Regions from separate parts of the Kitasatospora sp. NPDC056076 genome, predicted to be linked through region 2. Evidence: riboswitches for the same ligand, from Rfam matches in the RefSeq annotation. Region 2 holds a riboswitch; the other holds the start of a gene.
The links. A riboswitch is a leader RNA that binds a small molecule or an ion and turns the genes downstream of it on or off. The one in region 2 is predicted to bind magnesium.
Positions count from the first base shown of each region.

Region 1: linked by a shared signal. The riboswitch ahead of ACFC1T_RS31805 (NRAMP family divalent metal transporter) and the one ahead of ACFC1T_RS05370 (NRAMP family divalent metal transporter) in region 2 are both predicted to bind magnesium.

Region 1 covers NZ_JBHJWG010000050.1:45,608-53,211, reverse strand. The annotation lists gene ACFC1T_RS31835 (ABC transporter permease) at 1-99, opposite strand, end outside; gene ACFC1T_RS31830 (glyoxalase) at 199-564, opposite strand; gene ACFC1T_RS31825 (hypothetical protein) at 561-1,043, opposite strand; gene ACFC1T_RS31820 (winged helix-turn-helix domain-containing protein) at 1,132-1,545, opposite strand; gene ACFC1T_RS31815 (hypothetical protein) at 1,581-1,841, opposite strand; gene ACFC1T_RS31810 (hypothetical protein) at 1,912-2,232, opposite strand; gene ACFC1T_RS31805 (NRAMP family divalent metal transporter) at 2,336-3,985, opposite strand; M-box (ykoK) riboswitch at 4,347-4,524, opposite strand; gene ACFC1T_RS31800 (YhgE/Pip domain-containing protein) at 4,703-6,028, shown strand; gene ACFC1T_RS31795 (FdhF/YdeP family oxidoreductase) at 6,035-7,604, opposite strand, start outside.
Region 2 covers NZ_JBHJWG010000004.1:162,433-170,036, reverse strand. The annotation lists gene ACFC1T_RS05395 (ABC transporter ATP-binding protein) at 1-355, opposite strand, end outside; gene ACFC1T_RS05390 (helix-turn-helix transcriptional regulator) at 352-876, opposite strand; gene ACFC1T_RS05385 (hypothetical protein) at 1,267-1,923, shown strand; gene ACFC1T_RS05380 (YoaK family protein) at 2,076-2,753, opposite strand; gene ACFC1T_RS05375 (MgtC/SapB family protein) at 2,851-3,585, opposite strand; gene ACFC1T_RS05370 (NRAMP family divalent metal transporter) at 3,757-5,442, opposite strand; M-box (ykoK) riboswitch at 5,808-5,984, opposite strand; gene ACFC1T_RS05365 (ABC transporter ATP-binding protein) at 6,153-6,947, shown strand; gene ACFC1T_RS05360 (FtsX-like permease family protein) at 6,944-7,604, shown strand, end outside.

The sequences.
Region 1 (7,604 bases), on a different contig from region 2:
GCCCGCCCGGGGGGCCCGGCCCGCCCGGGACGGGCGGCCCGCGGTCCGGGGCGGCAGCGGGCCCCGGGACGGGCCCGGGGCGGACTTCGGGAAGGACATGACGGGGACCTCCGGCGCAAACCCGGGCAGTCTGCTCCCTTCTGACGTCCGTACGCAAATGGACCGGTGTTTCGGTCCGGTGCTCAGGCCGGAGGGGGCCTACGCGGTTTCGACGAACTCCAGCAGGTTGCCGACCGGGTCGGTGGTGTAGAAGCGGCGCCGGGGCGGGAGGCTGTCGTCCCAGACGACCTGGGCGCCGAGTCCGGCGAGGCGTTCGGCGAAGTCCTCGATCTCGCAGACCGCCATCCCGGGGTGGGCCTTGACACTGGGGCGGAAGCGCTCCTCGATGCCGAGGTAGAGCCGGACCCGGCCGCCGTCGGCGGCGAACCAGCAGCCGCCGCGGCCGGTCAGCGGCTGGGGCTTGGGGATCTCGGCCATCTGCAGGACGTCGCCGTAGAAGGCGCGCAGCAGGGGCTCGCTGCCGGGCGGCGCGGAGAGCTGGACGTGGTCGAGGGCCGTGATCACTTCGGCTTCCTCTCGAAGGGGTCGGACGGGGTGGACGTGGCGTGCTGCCGGGCCGCGGTGACCAGCAGCCGGGCGGTCGGGGTGGGCAGGCCGAGGTGGTGGGCGATCCACTGGGGGTCGTGCCCGTGGGTGGCGAACACCCAGGCGGTGTAGAGCCGGTTGAGGCCGGGGGCGTCGGGGCCGAGCAGGAGCGGGCGGACCTGCTCCATCGGGAAGCCCTCCAGCGAGCGGGCGCTGAACCACTGGGCGTCGTCCTCCGGAGCGGGAGGCGCGGCCAGGCCCGCCCGCTGCCGGCTGTGGGCCAGCAGCAGGGCGAGCAGCAGCCCGACGGCCGAGCCGCCGATGAGCACGCCGGAGAGGAACAGGCGCAGCGGAGCGGGCGCGGCGCCGAGGGCTGCGACCTGGAGGGCGAGGAGGAGCACGGCGACGCAGAGCGCCGTACCTCGGCTAGTCCAGGGGAACAGGGCGGTCCGGGTCATGCGGTGTCCTCCTCCGGTTGGTGTCGGCGCTGTCGGTGGTGCCACTGGTGCTGTCGGTGGTGCCACTGGCGCTGCGGCGGGGCCGGCCTCAGGCGGCGCGGACCAGCCGGGGGTCGTACTTGTAGCCGATCTGCCGGACGGTGGCGATCGCCTCCCGGTGGCCGGGGCCGAGCTTGCGGCGGATCCGGGCGATGTGGGTGGCGATGGTGCGGGTGTCGCCGGTGTCCGGCCGGCCCCAGACGGACTCCATCAGCTGGCGGCGGGAGTGCACCCGCAGCGGGTTGCCGACCAGGTGGGCGAGGAGTTCGAACTCCAGGTACGGCAGGTCGAGGTGCTGGCCGTCGACGGTGACGGTGCGCTGCTCCTGGTCGACCACCAGGCCGGCCGAGTCGAGGACGGGCCGCGGGCCGGGGACGGGCCGGGCGGCGGGGACGGCCCGCAGGGCGGGGGCGGCGGTGTGGTCCGAGAAGATGGCGTCGAGCCTGCGGTAGCGCACGGCCATGGCGGATGCTCCTTCGGCGGGTGGGGTCGGTCGGGTCAGTGGCCGGGGTGCCAGGAGGCTTCCAGTCGGGCCGTCCCGTCCGGGCCGGTGACGGAGTGCCAGCTGGCCCGCATCCGGGTGGGCCGGTCGTTCGGAAGTCCCGGGGCCGGGCTCGGGGCCGGGGCGCCGACGGCGCGCAGCACGGTGTTGTCGAGCGGGCTGGCGGCCAGCCGTCGGCCCACCGTGGCGAGGGCGGCGCGCAGTCGGCCGCGATCGGTGGACGGGAGGGCGGGCTGGAAAGCGGCAACGATGGACATGGCTGGTCACCTCCGTGACAGGACAGGCAAGATCTGAACAAGTGCGCCGGTGCGCAGGGGAGTTGATGATTCAGGCAGCGGCGGGCGCGGGCGCGGGCGTGGTCGCGGCGGCGGCCCGGTGGCGGGCGGCGGCGAGGGCGATCCGGTGCGCGGCGGCCGGCGGAAGGTCCGCGAAGCGGGCGAGCCAGTCCGGGCGGTGGCCCTGGCGGGCCAGCAGGTAGGCCAGGTGGACACGGGGCTCGTACGCGGAGGCCGGGGTGTTGCGGGTGCCCGAGCGGGGGCAGCTGCCGGGGTCGTCGAGGCGGTAGGCGCGCTCGACGCCGTCGTGCAGGGCGAGTCGGACGCTGGGGCAGTGGTGGAAGAGGTGGTGGAAGGGGGTGGTGGTGCGCATGGCCGTACTGCCTTCCTTCCCCCGGGTGCGGGGTGGTCGAGGGTTCCGGGGCGGGGCCGGGGGCGGCGGGCCGTGGTGTGCGGCGCCGCCCCCGGCGTCCGGGTCAGTGGTTCAGTGCGGTCTGCACGATCTTGACGATCACCATCACCATCGCGACCAGCAGGTAGACGCGCAGGGCGCCCATGCCGAGCTTGCGGGTGGTGGACATCACCGGCTTCTCCAGGGTCTCCAGCGGGGGCATCCGCCAGTTCTCCCGGCCGGTGCGGTCGATCGGGTCCTCCTTGGTGCCGCGGCGGCCGGAGAGGAAGGAGTACCCGGCGACCAGGACGCCCGCCACCCCGCAGCCGGCCATGATCCGCAGGATCGCGTCCGAGCTGATGTCCGGCCAGACGACGGCCGCGGTGAGGATCAGCGACAGCGTGACCAGCACGCCGACCACGGCGGCGGTGAAGGCGTTGGTCTTGGGACCGTTCACCCAGGGGCCGAGCACCGCCTTGTCGTTGCAGAGCAGCAGCAGGAAGACGGTGGCGGAGGGCAGCAGCACCCCGGCCAGCACCTGGACGAACTGGGTCATCAGGCCCTGCATGTAGCCGGTGGACAGCAGGGTGATGGCGGCCGCGGCGATCACCAGGCCCGCGTAGATGCCGTAGAAGCCCTTGGCGCCCTTGACCCCGCGGTGCAGCGAGTGCTTGATGCCGAAGACGTCGCCGATGGCGTAGGCGGTGGAGAGCGAGACGGCGAAGGCGCCGATGATCGAGGCGTCCAGCAGGGCGATGGCGAACAGCACGCCCGCCAGGTGGCCGGCCTTGTCCTCGATGCCCTTGGCGACGGCCCCGGCGTCGGAGAACTGGCCGAAGCCGTCGGTGCCCGCGAAGGCGGCGGCGGTGAAGCCCATCATGGCGGCGGCGCCGATGATCACGATCGCGATGCCGATCCAGAGGTCGGCCTTCTCGTACCTCATGAAGCGCGGGGTGATCCGCTTGTCGATGACGTACGACTGCTGGAAGAACAGCTGCCAGGGGGCGACGGTGGTGCCGACGATCGAGATGATCACCAGCATGACCGCGGCCAACTCGCCCGCGCCGCCCGGCATCTGCGGCACCACGAAGTCGTGGGCCATCTGCGAGGTCTTCGGGTGGACCATGAAGTAGATCGGCACCAGCAGCAGCGAGCCTATGCACAGGGTCACCGCGACCCGCTCGAAGCGCTGGAAGGAGCCGGTGAAGGCCGAGGCGATGATGATCGCCGCCGCCAGTACCACCGAGGCGACCTTGGGCAGGCCCAGGTAGCCGGCCGCGAGCGTCACGCCGATGAACTCGGTGACCAGGGTGAGGGCGTTGAGCAGGAAGAGGTCGATGACGCTGAACGCGCCCCAGAACTTGCCGAAGCGCTCCAGGATCAGCCGGGCGTGGCCGACACCGGTGACCGCGCCCAGGCGCAGCACCATCTCCTGGTTGACGTACAGCACGGGCACCAGCATCAGCAGCGTCCACAGCAGCTGGGTGCCGTAGTTCTGGCCGGCCTGGCCGTAGGTGGAGAAGGCGCCGGCGTCGTTGTCGCCGACCATCACGATCAGGCCGGGGCCGACGATCGCCAGCAGGGTCTTGAGTCTTGCCGACAGGCCTTGGCGCGGTGCGTCGTCATCGAGCTTGATGGTGCCGAGCGCACCCTTGATGTCGCCGACGTGGGCGTCGTCCAGTACGGCCGAACGCTGCTTCTGCGGCTTGGAGTTGAGTGTGGCGTTGGTGGTCATGACGTTCCTCCCGTGGACCCCGGGACAGGCGGGGTGATGGGGGCGCGCAGCAGTAATTCCCCCTGCGTGCGGGCACGGCGCACCGGCCCGCGGCGGGGCGGTGCCCGGGCGGGCACGGCGGAGCCGCGTGCGTGCTGGCGAACGGTGCGACGACGTCGCCGCCGTGATGTGACGGTGCGTCAGTTGTACGCGCAGGGAAGGTTGTTACCGCGTGCCGGAGGTGTACGAGGACAGGCGGGGGTAGGGGCTACTGTGGCCCGGACTACTGCAATCCATGTCTCTCGCCTCCTCCCGGTCGACGCACCCCGTGGTGCGTGTCATCGACACGGCAAGGAGTTCACCGGCGCGCGCGACTGCCACCGGTTCACCCCAACTCGTCAGAGCTTTGGCACTCCACGGCGTGTCCAACCCGTTCGGGCCGGAAGCCACTTCGGATCAACCCTTAGGTCGGGAAGATCTGTCCTAACCCTGGGCGTCTCTCGACGTCGTCGGATCAGTGGCCTGTGTCCGTGAAGAAGCCTCACCGAACGAGGTGCCTTCTTCAAACCTCCAGAAGCATAGACCGACGGAAGCGCGATACTTGCGCACTTGGTAGAACCTTTACCTTTCGCGAGGCGTGACCTCCGTCCGGGTGACGCGGGTTTGAGCGCCACGTGACGACGGAACGACTTCCCGCCGGATCCGTACCCGCACACGCACACGCAGCTGAGGGGTGGCATGGCGACCGCAGGCTCCCAGACCGCAGGACCTCCGGGGGCTCCCCGGCGGGCGAGGGCGCTGGCACTCGCCCGGCGCCCGAAGCTCTGGCTCTTCCCCGGCGTCCTGTGCGCCCTGGTGGCCGCGCTGCTCTCGCTGCTCTACCTGGGCGGCATCGTCAACCCGACCGGGCACCTGCACCGGCTGCCGATCGCCCTGGTGAACGCCGACCAGGCCCCGCCCCCGCCCGGCCAGCCGGTCAACCTCGGCACCCAGCTGACCCGCGCCGTGGTGGCCGGGACCCCGGACGACAACGTCCGCTGGCGCCAGACCGACGACGCGGGCGCCCGCGACCTGCTCGCCGCCGGCAAGGTCTACGGCGTGCTGCTCGTCCCCGCCGACTTCACCGCCACCGTCACCGCGCTCGCCGCCGGCGGGGCCACCCACCGGCCCACCCTCACCGTCCTCACCAACCCCGGCCTGGGCAGCCTCGGCTCCTCGATCGCCGCCCAGATCGCCCAGAACGCCGCCCACCAGGCCTCGGTCGCGGCCGGACAGCGGCTGCTGGCCGCCGTACCGGCCCAGGGCGGCCCGGGCGCCCAGGGGCCGGACACCGGCGCCACCGCCCGGCTGCTGCTCGCCGACCCGTTCGCCGTCGCCACCCAGGTCGGCCACCCGATCGGCAGCCACAGCGGCCTCGGCCTGAGCGCCTTCTACTTCACCCTGCTCGCCGTGCTGACCGGCTTCATCGGCGGCAACATCATCCACAACGGCGTCGACACCGCGCTCGGCTACAGCGACAGCGAGATCGGCCCCTGGCACACCCGCCGCCCGACCGTCCCGATCAGCCGCACCCAGACCCTGCTGCTCAAGATGCTGATGACCGCCGGGATCATGCTGGTCACCACCTCCCTGGTGCTGCTCTGCACGGCCGGGATCCTCGGCATGGACGCCCCGCACCAGGCCCTGCTGTGGGTGTTCGCCTACTGCGCCAGCCTCGCCGTCGGCCTCGGCGTGCAGGCGATCAACGCCGCGTTCGGCGGGATCGGGCAGCTGGTGTCCATGTTCGTGTTCATCGCGCTCGCCCTGCCGTCCTCCGGGGCGACCGTCCCGCTCCAGGCGGTGCCCGGCTTCTACCGCTTCCTGGCCGTCTTCGAGCCGATGCGGCAGCTGAGCGACGGCATCCGGGCGATCCTCTTCTTCGACGCCCGCTCGGACGCCGGGCTGGCCCGCGGCTGGGTCATGATCGCCATCGGGGTGGCGCTGGCCCTGGCCTTCGGCTTCGGGATGACCCGCTACTACGACCGCAAGGGCCTGCACCGCTGGACGCCCCAGCCCTCGGAGTAGGCCGGTCTAGCTCTTCGTCACGGTCACCTTGAGGTGCTTCATGATCGGCTGGTCGCTCTGGGTGCTGTGGTCGCCGATCGCGCACAGCACGTTCAGCTCCGGCATGTACCCGGCCGCGCAGCCGCGCGGGATGTCGTACGGGACGGCCAGGTAGCCGTGCACCGAGCGGGTGGAGCCGTCCCGGGCGGTGCTGGTGACGTCCACCGGGTCGAACTCGGCGATGCCGCGCTCGCGCATGTCGTCCCGGTTGAGGAAGACCAGGGTGCGCAGGTTCTGCACGCCCCGGTAGCGGTCGTCGTCCGAGTAGATGGTGGTGTTCCACTGGTCGTGCGAGCGCATCGTGCCGAGCGCCAGGGTGCCGGGCGCGGGGACGACATCGGGCAGCGCGGCGGCGGAGAACTCGGCCTTGCCGGAGGGGGTGAGGAAGACCAGTTCGCGGGCGGGCTGCTTGATCCGGAAGCCCAGCGGCAGCCGCACCCGGCGGTTGAAGTCCTCGAAGCCGTCCAGCACTTCGGCCATGGTGTCGCGGATCCGGTCGTAGTCCTCGATGTACCACTCCCACGGGGTGGGGCTGTCCGGCAGGGCCGCGCGGGCCATCCCGGCGACGATCGCGGGCTCGGAGAGCAGGTGCGGTGAGGCCGGGCGCTTCATGCCGGCCGACAGGTGCACCATGCTCATCGAGTCCTCGACCGAGGTGGACTGCACCCCGGCGCGCTGGTGGTCCTTCTCGGTCCGGCCGAGGCAGGGCAGGATCAGCGCCCGGCGGCCGTGCACCAGGTGGCTGCGGTTCAGCTTGGTGCTCACCTGGACGGTCAACTCGCAGGTGCGCAGGGCCTGGTAGGTGTAGGGGGAGTCCGGGGCGGCGAGCGCGAAGTTGCCGCCCATGCCGACGAAGACGGTCACCTCGCCGCGCCGCATCGCCTCGATCGTCCCGACCGTGTCCAGGCCGTGGGCGCGCGGCGGGTCGATCCGGCAGACCGCGCCGAGCCGGTCCAGGAAGGCGTCGGCCGGCCGGTGGTCGATCCCGCAGGTGCGGTTGCCCTGCACGTTGCTGTGCCCGCGCACCGGCGAGGGCCCGGCCCCCTCCCGGCCCAGGTTGCCGCGCAGCAGCAGCAGGTTGACGATCTCCCGCACGGTGTCCACCCCGTGCTCGTGCTGGGTGACGCCCAGGCACCAGCTGAAGATCGAGCGGTCCGCCTCGCGGTAGACCCGCGCCGCCTTGAGGATCTCCGCCCGGCCCAGCCCGCTCTGGCGCTCCAGCTCCGCCCAGGGCGTCTGCTCGCAGACGCGCCGGTAGGCCGCGAAGCCGCTGGTGTGCCGCTCGATGAAGAGCCGGTCCAGCGCCCCGTCGTCGGCCGCCGACTGCTCCAGGAGCGCCTTCGCCATGCCGCGCAGCAGCGCCATGTCGCCGCCGATCCGCGGCTGGAGGTTGAGCGTGCTGGTGCGGGTCGCCCGGTTCAGCGCCATGTCGGTGAAGTCGTGCGGGATGATCGTCCGGGTCGCCGCCGCCTCGACCAGCGGGTTGACGTGCACGATCTGCGCGCCGCGCCGGAAGGCCTCGGCGAGCGAGGTGAGC
Region 2 (7,604 bases):
CCAGCGCCGCGCCCCGGCGGACGCCGTTCAGCAGCAGCGGCAGGGCCACGTTCTCCTCGGCCGTCAACTCCGGTACCAGCTGGCCGAACTGGAAGACGAAGCCGAACGTGTCGCGGCGCAGGGCACTGCGCTGTGCCTCGTTCATGCGGTCCAGGCGCTGCCCCTCGAACAGCACCTCGCCGGCGTCGGGCACCAGGATGCCGGCCAGGCAGTGGAGTAACGTCGACTTGCCCGAGCCGCTGGGGCCCATGACGGCGAGCACCTCGCCGGCCCCGACGGACAGGCTCGCCCCGCGCAGGGCGGGCGTCTCACCGAAGGCGAGGGCGAGGTCGCGGGCCTCGATGACCGCGGTCATCCGCGCACCTCCGCGGCGAGCGCGTCCAGCCGGGCGGCGGTGAGGTCGATCCAGCGCAGGTCGGCCTCCAGGTGGAACAGGCCGTGGTCGGCGAGCAGGGCGTCCACCAGGGCGCCGGTGCGCCGCAGTTCGGTGAGCTCGCGCATCCGGCGCAGGTGGGCGCTGCGCTGGGTGTCCAGGTACAGCTCGGCGTCGCGGCCGAGCAGCAGGGCCAGCACCACCTTGGTGAACAGCACGGACTGCAGGGTGGGTTCGGGGGCGACCGGCTCCTGGAGCCAGGTCTCGAACTCGGTCGCCCCGGTCTCGGTGATGACGTAGCGCTTGCGCTCGGGCCCGTCGCCCGGCTCGGCCTCACCGGCCATCACCTTGCCGTCGCGGGCCAGTCGGCCGAGGGTCGCATAGACCTGGCCGTACGGGAGGGGCTTGCCCCGGCCGAAGAAGGAGTCGTAGTCGCGCTTGAGGTCGTAGCCGTGGCTCGGCTCCCGCTCCAGCAGCCCGAGGAGGGTCAAAGGAACACTCATGCGGAGGACCATACACCCCGGATATACACCGAGTGTATATCCGGCGAGAACAAGCCGCTGACCTGGCGGAACGTCAACTCCTCGACAGGGGCGGGCAGGAGGCGGCCCCACGACCGCCCCCTGCGCCGCACCACGGCCCGGCACCCCCACGGTCACCGGACCGGGGCCGCACCCAGGCACGGAGGGCGCGGCCGGACTCCAGCCTGCCCGGCCCGGCGGTCGCTGCCGAGGGCCGAACGTCCCGGGTGGACCGGGCCCGGCCAGGGCGAATCGGGTCGAACCGGGACGGCCGGCACCACGAGCGAACCCCGGTCTTGTGCGAGGGGGGCGGTCGGGTGGAGATTGGGTAACGAAACCCCGTACGCGCCCGCGTCCTTGAGGAGATCCCGCGTGTCCAGCACACCCCGCCCGGCCAGGTCGGCGTCGCTCCCACAGCGAACCGGCCGTCAGCTGCGGCGGGCCTTCGGTGCCCGGCACGAACCGTTGGCCCGCCCGCTCGACCGGTCCCGCGCCCGCGCCTGGCTGCTCACCGTCGTCGGCGGGCTGCTGGCCACCGCCCTCTCCGTCGGCGGCGCACTGCTGCTCTTCCGCGCCACCGCCCCGCAGGCCGACACCGACCTGACCCGGCTGCACCGGATCGACGCCGTGGTAACCGCCGAACCCAACCGCGGCACGGCTCCCACCAGCCGGTTCTCCGGCGGCTACGGCAACCGGATCGAGGTCGAGGCCGCCTGGACCTACCCCGGGGCCACCCCGCACACCGGCACCGTCGAGGCCTCCGGCCCACCCACCGTCGGCGGCGTCGTCCAGGTCTGGGTCGATCCGGCCGGCAACGCCACCGATCCGCCGCTCGACCGCACCGCCCTCGCCGTCTCCGCGGCCTGCACCGGCGCCGGTGCACTGCTCGCCCTGTCCGCCCTGATCGCCTTCGCGCTGCGGCTGCGCCTGAGCGCGCTCAACCGCCGGGCCGAGACCGGCTGGACCGCCGAGTGGGCCCGGCTGGAGCCGCTCTGGAGCGGCCGCGCCGGGCACCGCCGGGAGGAGTGAAAGGGGCCCGGCCTCGAACGCGACCGTCCGTCCGTCTGTCCGTCTGTCCGTCTGTCCGTCTGTCCGTCCGCCCGGGGAGGTGGGCAGCAGGATCCGGACGGGAACGGCCGGACCGGTCCGGCGGCAGGCAGACCGGGGGAGCTGCCGCCGCCTCAGCGGCGCGCCGTCCAGGCCGGGGCCGGGACGGGCCCGGCGGCGTGGTGGGTGAGGGCGGCGACCGCGACCAGCAGGGCGAGCGCCAGGCCCAGGGCGACCGGGACGGCGGCGTGCAGGACCAGGACGGCGCCGAGGAGGGCTCCGGCGAACATCCACACCGTCGAGGCGAGCCGGCGCGGGCCGGTGCGGTCCGCGGCGAGGGCGGTGATGGTCATGGTGAGCACGGTGGTGGTGAGGTCGGGGACCTTGAGCGAGCGGACCACCGCGTTCTGGCCGCCCATGGCGAGGGCGAGCAGCCCGATCAGGGTGTAACGGGCGGGCTCGGAGCCGTGGCCGAGCACGGCCGCCAGGACGGTGCTCGCGGCGACGAGCACCGCCTGGCCGGCGACGGCGGCGGTCAGCAGGTGCCCCCGGTGGCCGGGCAGGCGGCGGGCCAGGTGGCCGCCGGCCAGGGCGCCGAGCACGAAGGCGGCCAGGGCGGCCAGCGAGGCGGTGGCGGACAGACCGGGGGCGCCGGCCAGGGCGAAGCCGAGGAACACCACGTTGCCGGTCATGTTGGCGACGAAGACGTGTCCGAGCTCCAGGTAGCTGACCGCGTCCACCACCCCGGTGACGAGGGTCAGCACCAGCAGCATCGGCACCAACGGCCCGTGCTCGGGGTCGGCTCTCAGCATCGGACGGCCTCCCGGAGGGTACGCGTGACGGTCCTCCCGTTCTACTACCTCGGCTCCCCCGGCGCGCTCAGGCGAGCGCGGACATGCTCAGGCGTGCTCAGGCGAGCGCGGGGCTGCCCGGTTCGTCCGACTCGTCGTCCAGGTGCCAGTGCAGGTCCCGGACGCCCGGCTCCAGCGAGAGCCGGCTGACGACCTGCTCCAGCGCGGGGGCCACCTGGCCCGTGATCGCCACGGTGGCCCGCAGGCTGGTGGCGTCGCCCTGCTCGGTGCGGCGGGCGCGCAGGCCGGTCGGGGCCAGGCCGGAGGCGGTCAGGGCCTGGAGCAGCAGGGCCCGGATGTGGGTCTCGGACTTGCGGTCGCACTCCACGTGGACGGTGGCCCGGGTGGTGGAGTCCGGGTCGCTGCCGGACTGCGGGGACCGGTCGAGCAGTCGGCCGGCCGGGCGCAGCACCAGGTGGACGGCGAGCACCGCGAAGGTGCCGAGCGCGGCCAGCTCCAGCTTGCCGGAGGCCGCCAGCACCCCGACCGCGGCCGAACACCACAGCGTGGCGGCGGTGTTGAGGCCGCGGACGCCGGCCCCGTCGCGCAGGATCACGCCACCGCCGAGGAAACCGATGCCTGAGACCACGTAGGAGGCGACCCGGGTGGGGCTGCCGGTGTCGCCGACCGCCTCGCTGTACAGGACGAACAGGGTGGCACCGGCGGCGACCAGGGCGTTGGTCCGCAGGCCGGCCATCCGGGCCCGCCACTGGCGCTCGATGCCGATCAGCGCGCCGCAGGCGACGCCGGTGGCGAGCCGGACCAGGAACTCGACGGTGGTCAGGGTGTGCACGACGGCACCTCCTCCGGAGGATTCACGGGGAAACGGGGCAACACGGGTAGTACGGAGCACACGGGGAACACGGGGAACACGGGCAACGCGGGCCGGGGGATCGCGGGCAAAGGAACGGACGGGTGGCGAGCCGCTGCCCGCCACCCGTCCGTACGGGCTCCGCTCGGCGGCTCAGTGGTTGAGCGCGGTCTGGACGACCTTGATGATGACCATGACCATCGCGATCAGCAGGTAGGCGCGCAGGGCGCCCATGCCGACCTTGCGGGCGGTGGACATCACCGGCCGGCCCAGGGTCTCCAGCGGGGGCATCCGCCAGTCCTCCCGGCCGGTGCGGTCGATCGGGTCCTCCTTGGTGCCGGTGCGGCCGGCCGTGAAGAAGTAGCCCGCGACCAGGACCCCGATCACGCCGCAGCCGCCCATGATCCACAGGATCGCGTCCGAGCTGATGTCCGGCCAGACCACCGAGGCGGTCAGGATCAGCGAGAGCATCACCAGCACGCCGACCACCGTGGAGGTGAAGGCGTTGGTCCGGGGCCCGTTGGCCCAGGGGCCGAGCACGGCCTTGTCGTTGCAGAGCAGCAGCAGGAAGACGGTGGCGGAGGGCAGCAGCACCCCGGCCAGCACCTGGACGAACTGGGTGATCAGGCCCTGGGTGTAGCCGTTGGACAGCAGGGTGATCGTCGCGGCGACGGCCACCAGTCCGGCGTACACGGCGTAGAAGCCCTTGGCGCCCTTGACCCCGCGGTGCAGCGAGTGCTTGATGCCGAAGACGTCGCCGATGGCGTAGGCGGTGGAGAGCGAGACGGCGAAGGCGCCGATGATCGAGGCGTCCAGCAGGGCGATGGCGAACAGCACGCCCGCCAGGTGGCCGGCCTTGTCCTCGATGCCCTTGGCGACGGCGGCCGTGTCGGAGAACTGGCCGAAGCCGTCGGTGCCCGCGAACGCCGCCGCCGTGAGGCCGATCAGCGCGGCCGCGCCGATGATCACGATCGCGATGCCGATCCACAGGTCGACCTTCTCGTACTTCATGAAACGCGGGGTGATCCGCTTGTCGATGACGTACGACTGCTGGAAGAACAGCTGCCAGGGGGCGACGGTGGTGCCGACGATCGAGATGATGACCATCATGACGGCCGCGAGCTGGCCGGCGCCGCCGGGCATCTGCGGCGTCACGAAGTCGTGGGCCATCTGTGAGGTCTTCGGGTGGACCATGAAGTAGATCGGCACCAGCAGCAGCGAGCCGACGCAGAGCGTGATGGCGACCCGCTCGAAGCGCTGGAAGGAGCCGGTGAAGGCCGAGGCGATGATGATCGCCGCCGCCAGCACCACGGAGAGCACCTTGGGCAGGCCCAGGTACCCGGCCGCCATGGTGACGCCGATGAACTCGGTGACCAGGGTGAGGGCGTTGAGCAGGAAGAGGTCGATGACGCTGAACGCGCCCCAGAACTTGCCGAAGCGCTCCAGGATCAGCCGGGCGTGGCCGACACCGGTGACCGCGCCCAGGCGCAGCACCATCTCCTGGTTGACGTACAGCACCGGGACGAGCAGGAGCAGCGTCCACAGCAGCTGGGTGCCGTAGTTCTGGCCGGCCTGGCCGTAGGTGGAGAAGGCGCCCGCGTCGTTGTCGCCGACCATCACGATCAGGCCGGGGCCGACGATCGCCAGCAGGGTCTTGAGCCGGGCGGAGAGTCCGTGGCGGGGGGTGGTGTCGTCGAGCCGGATGGTGCCGAGCGCACCCTTGATGTCGCCGACGTGGGCGTCGTCCAGGACGGCGGACCTGGCGGCGGCGGTCGCAGCGGTGGCGGCGGGAGCGGTGGGGACCGTGGGGATCTTCGGGTCCAGCATCACGTTGGTCATGGCGGGGCCTCCCTCCCCCTACCTTGAGGGGGCGTCAGGGGGCACGCAGCGGCGGACCTCCCTGCGGGCGCACGGCATCCACGCCGTACGGCGACGCTGAGCGGCGGCGGCCGTGCGGGCACGATGATGCTGACGACGCGTCAATCGGCTTGCGTCCGGGCATGGTTGAGCGCAGGACGAAGCTTCGGGTGAACGCGCAGGGAAGGTTGTTACCGCGTGCCGGAGGTGTTCGAGAGCATGCGGGGGTAGGGGCTACTGTGGCCCGGACTATCGCAGTCCATGTCTCTCGCCTCCTCCCGGTCGGGGGCGCACCGTCTGTGCGCCGCATCACGACACGGCAAGGAGCACACCGGTCTTCGAGGACCGGTACACCCCAACTCGTCAGAGCTTTGGCACTCCACGGCGTGTCCAGCCGGATCGGCCGGAAGCCACTTGGGGTCAACCCTTAACTCGGGAAGACCTGTCCTGAACCTGGGCGTCTCTCGACGTCGTCGGGTCAGTGGCCTGTGTCCGTGAAGACGCCTCACCGAACGAGGTGCCTTTTCAAACCTCCCAAAGCATAGACCCGGCGCGGCGACCCCGAGTCACCTTTTCGGCCGATCTTCGACAGCTTTGTAGAACCTTGACCAAATCCGCCGCGACTTGCTCTTCCTCCACCGGCATATATAGTTCACCGACATATGCAGCTGAACAGCTCACGAGGGGGAACCATGTCCCACATCGATCCGAGCCGACCCGCGCCCGTCCTGCAGCTGGCCGGGGTCTCCCGGGTGCACGGCCGCGGCGCCGCCGAGGTGCACGCCCTGCGCGAGGTCGACCTGACCGTCCACGCCGGCGAGTTCGTCGCCGTGATGGGGCCCTCCGGCTCGGGCAAGTCGACCCTGCTCACCCTGGCCGGCGGGCTGGACCTGCCCAGCGGCGGCGAGGTGCTGGTCGAGGGCGTCACCCTCGGTGGCCTCGGCCGGGGCAAGCTCGCCGACCTGCGGCGGCGCTCCGTCGGCTACGTCTTCCAGGACTACAACCTGATCCCGGCGCTCACCGCCGCCGAGAACATCGCCCTGCCGCGCGAGCTCGACGGCGTCTCCGGACGCACCGCCCGCCGGGAGGCCCTCGCCGCCCTGGAGGAACTGGGCATCGGCGAGCTCGCCGACCGCTTCCCCGACGACATGTCCGGCGGACAGCAGCAGCGCGTCGCCATCGCCCGCGCCCTGATCGGCGAGCGCCGGCTCGTCCTCGCCGACGAACCCACGGGGGCGCTCGACTCCGCCACCGGCGACGCCGTGCTCGCCGTACTGCGCGCCCGCTGCGACGCCGGGGCGGCCGCCATGATGGTCACCCACGAGGCCTCACACGCCAGTTGGGCCGACCGGGTGGTCCACCTGCGGGACGGCTCGGTCGCCTCCGAGAGCGTCGGACGCCGCTCCGGCAACAGCCGGGCCGCCGTCCACCGCTCCCAGCCCCTCGACGACTCCACCGCCAACTCCTTCGGCGAGGTGGCCCGATGAGGTTCGGAGCGTGGAAGGTCGCGCTGCGGATGGCCCGGCGCGACGCCCTGCGGGCCAAGGGGCGCAGCGCCCTGATCGTGGCCATGATCGCCCTGCCCGTGCTCGGCGTCACCGGCGCCGACGTGGTCCACCGCAGCGGCCAGCTGTCCCCCGCCGAACGGGTCGAGCGGGTGGTGGGCGGCGCGGACGCGCTGGTCACCGCGCTCAGCCCGGGCCAGGCCGTCGAACAGGCCCCGGTCGCCGAGGACGGCGCGTTCGCCGTCCAACCGCGGCCCGGCCAACAGCCCACGCCCGAGCAGCTCAAGGGCGCGAGCACCGACCCGACCGTCCTGGTCGGCTCGCTGCTCCCGCCCGGCAGCGCGCTCACCCCCGTCCGGACCGGACCGGAGACCGGTGCGAGCTCGCCCGAGGGCCTGGTCCGCACCCTCACCGCCGAGGCAGACCTGGGCGACCCGGTCTGGCGCGGCCGGGCCGACCTGGTCGAGGGCCGCGCGCCCGGCGCGCCGCACGAAGTCGCCGTCACCCAGGCCTTCCTGGACAACTCCGGACTCCGGATCGGCAGCGACACCACCGTCCAGGGACTGGAGCGGACCACCTTCCGCATCACCGGCCTGGTGGAGCACCCGGACGACCTCAAGCGGGTCGAACTCATCGCCC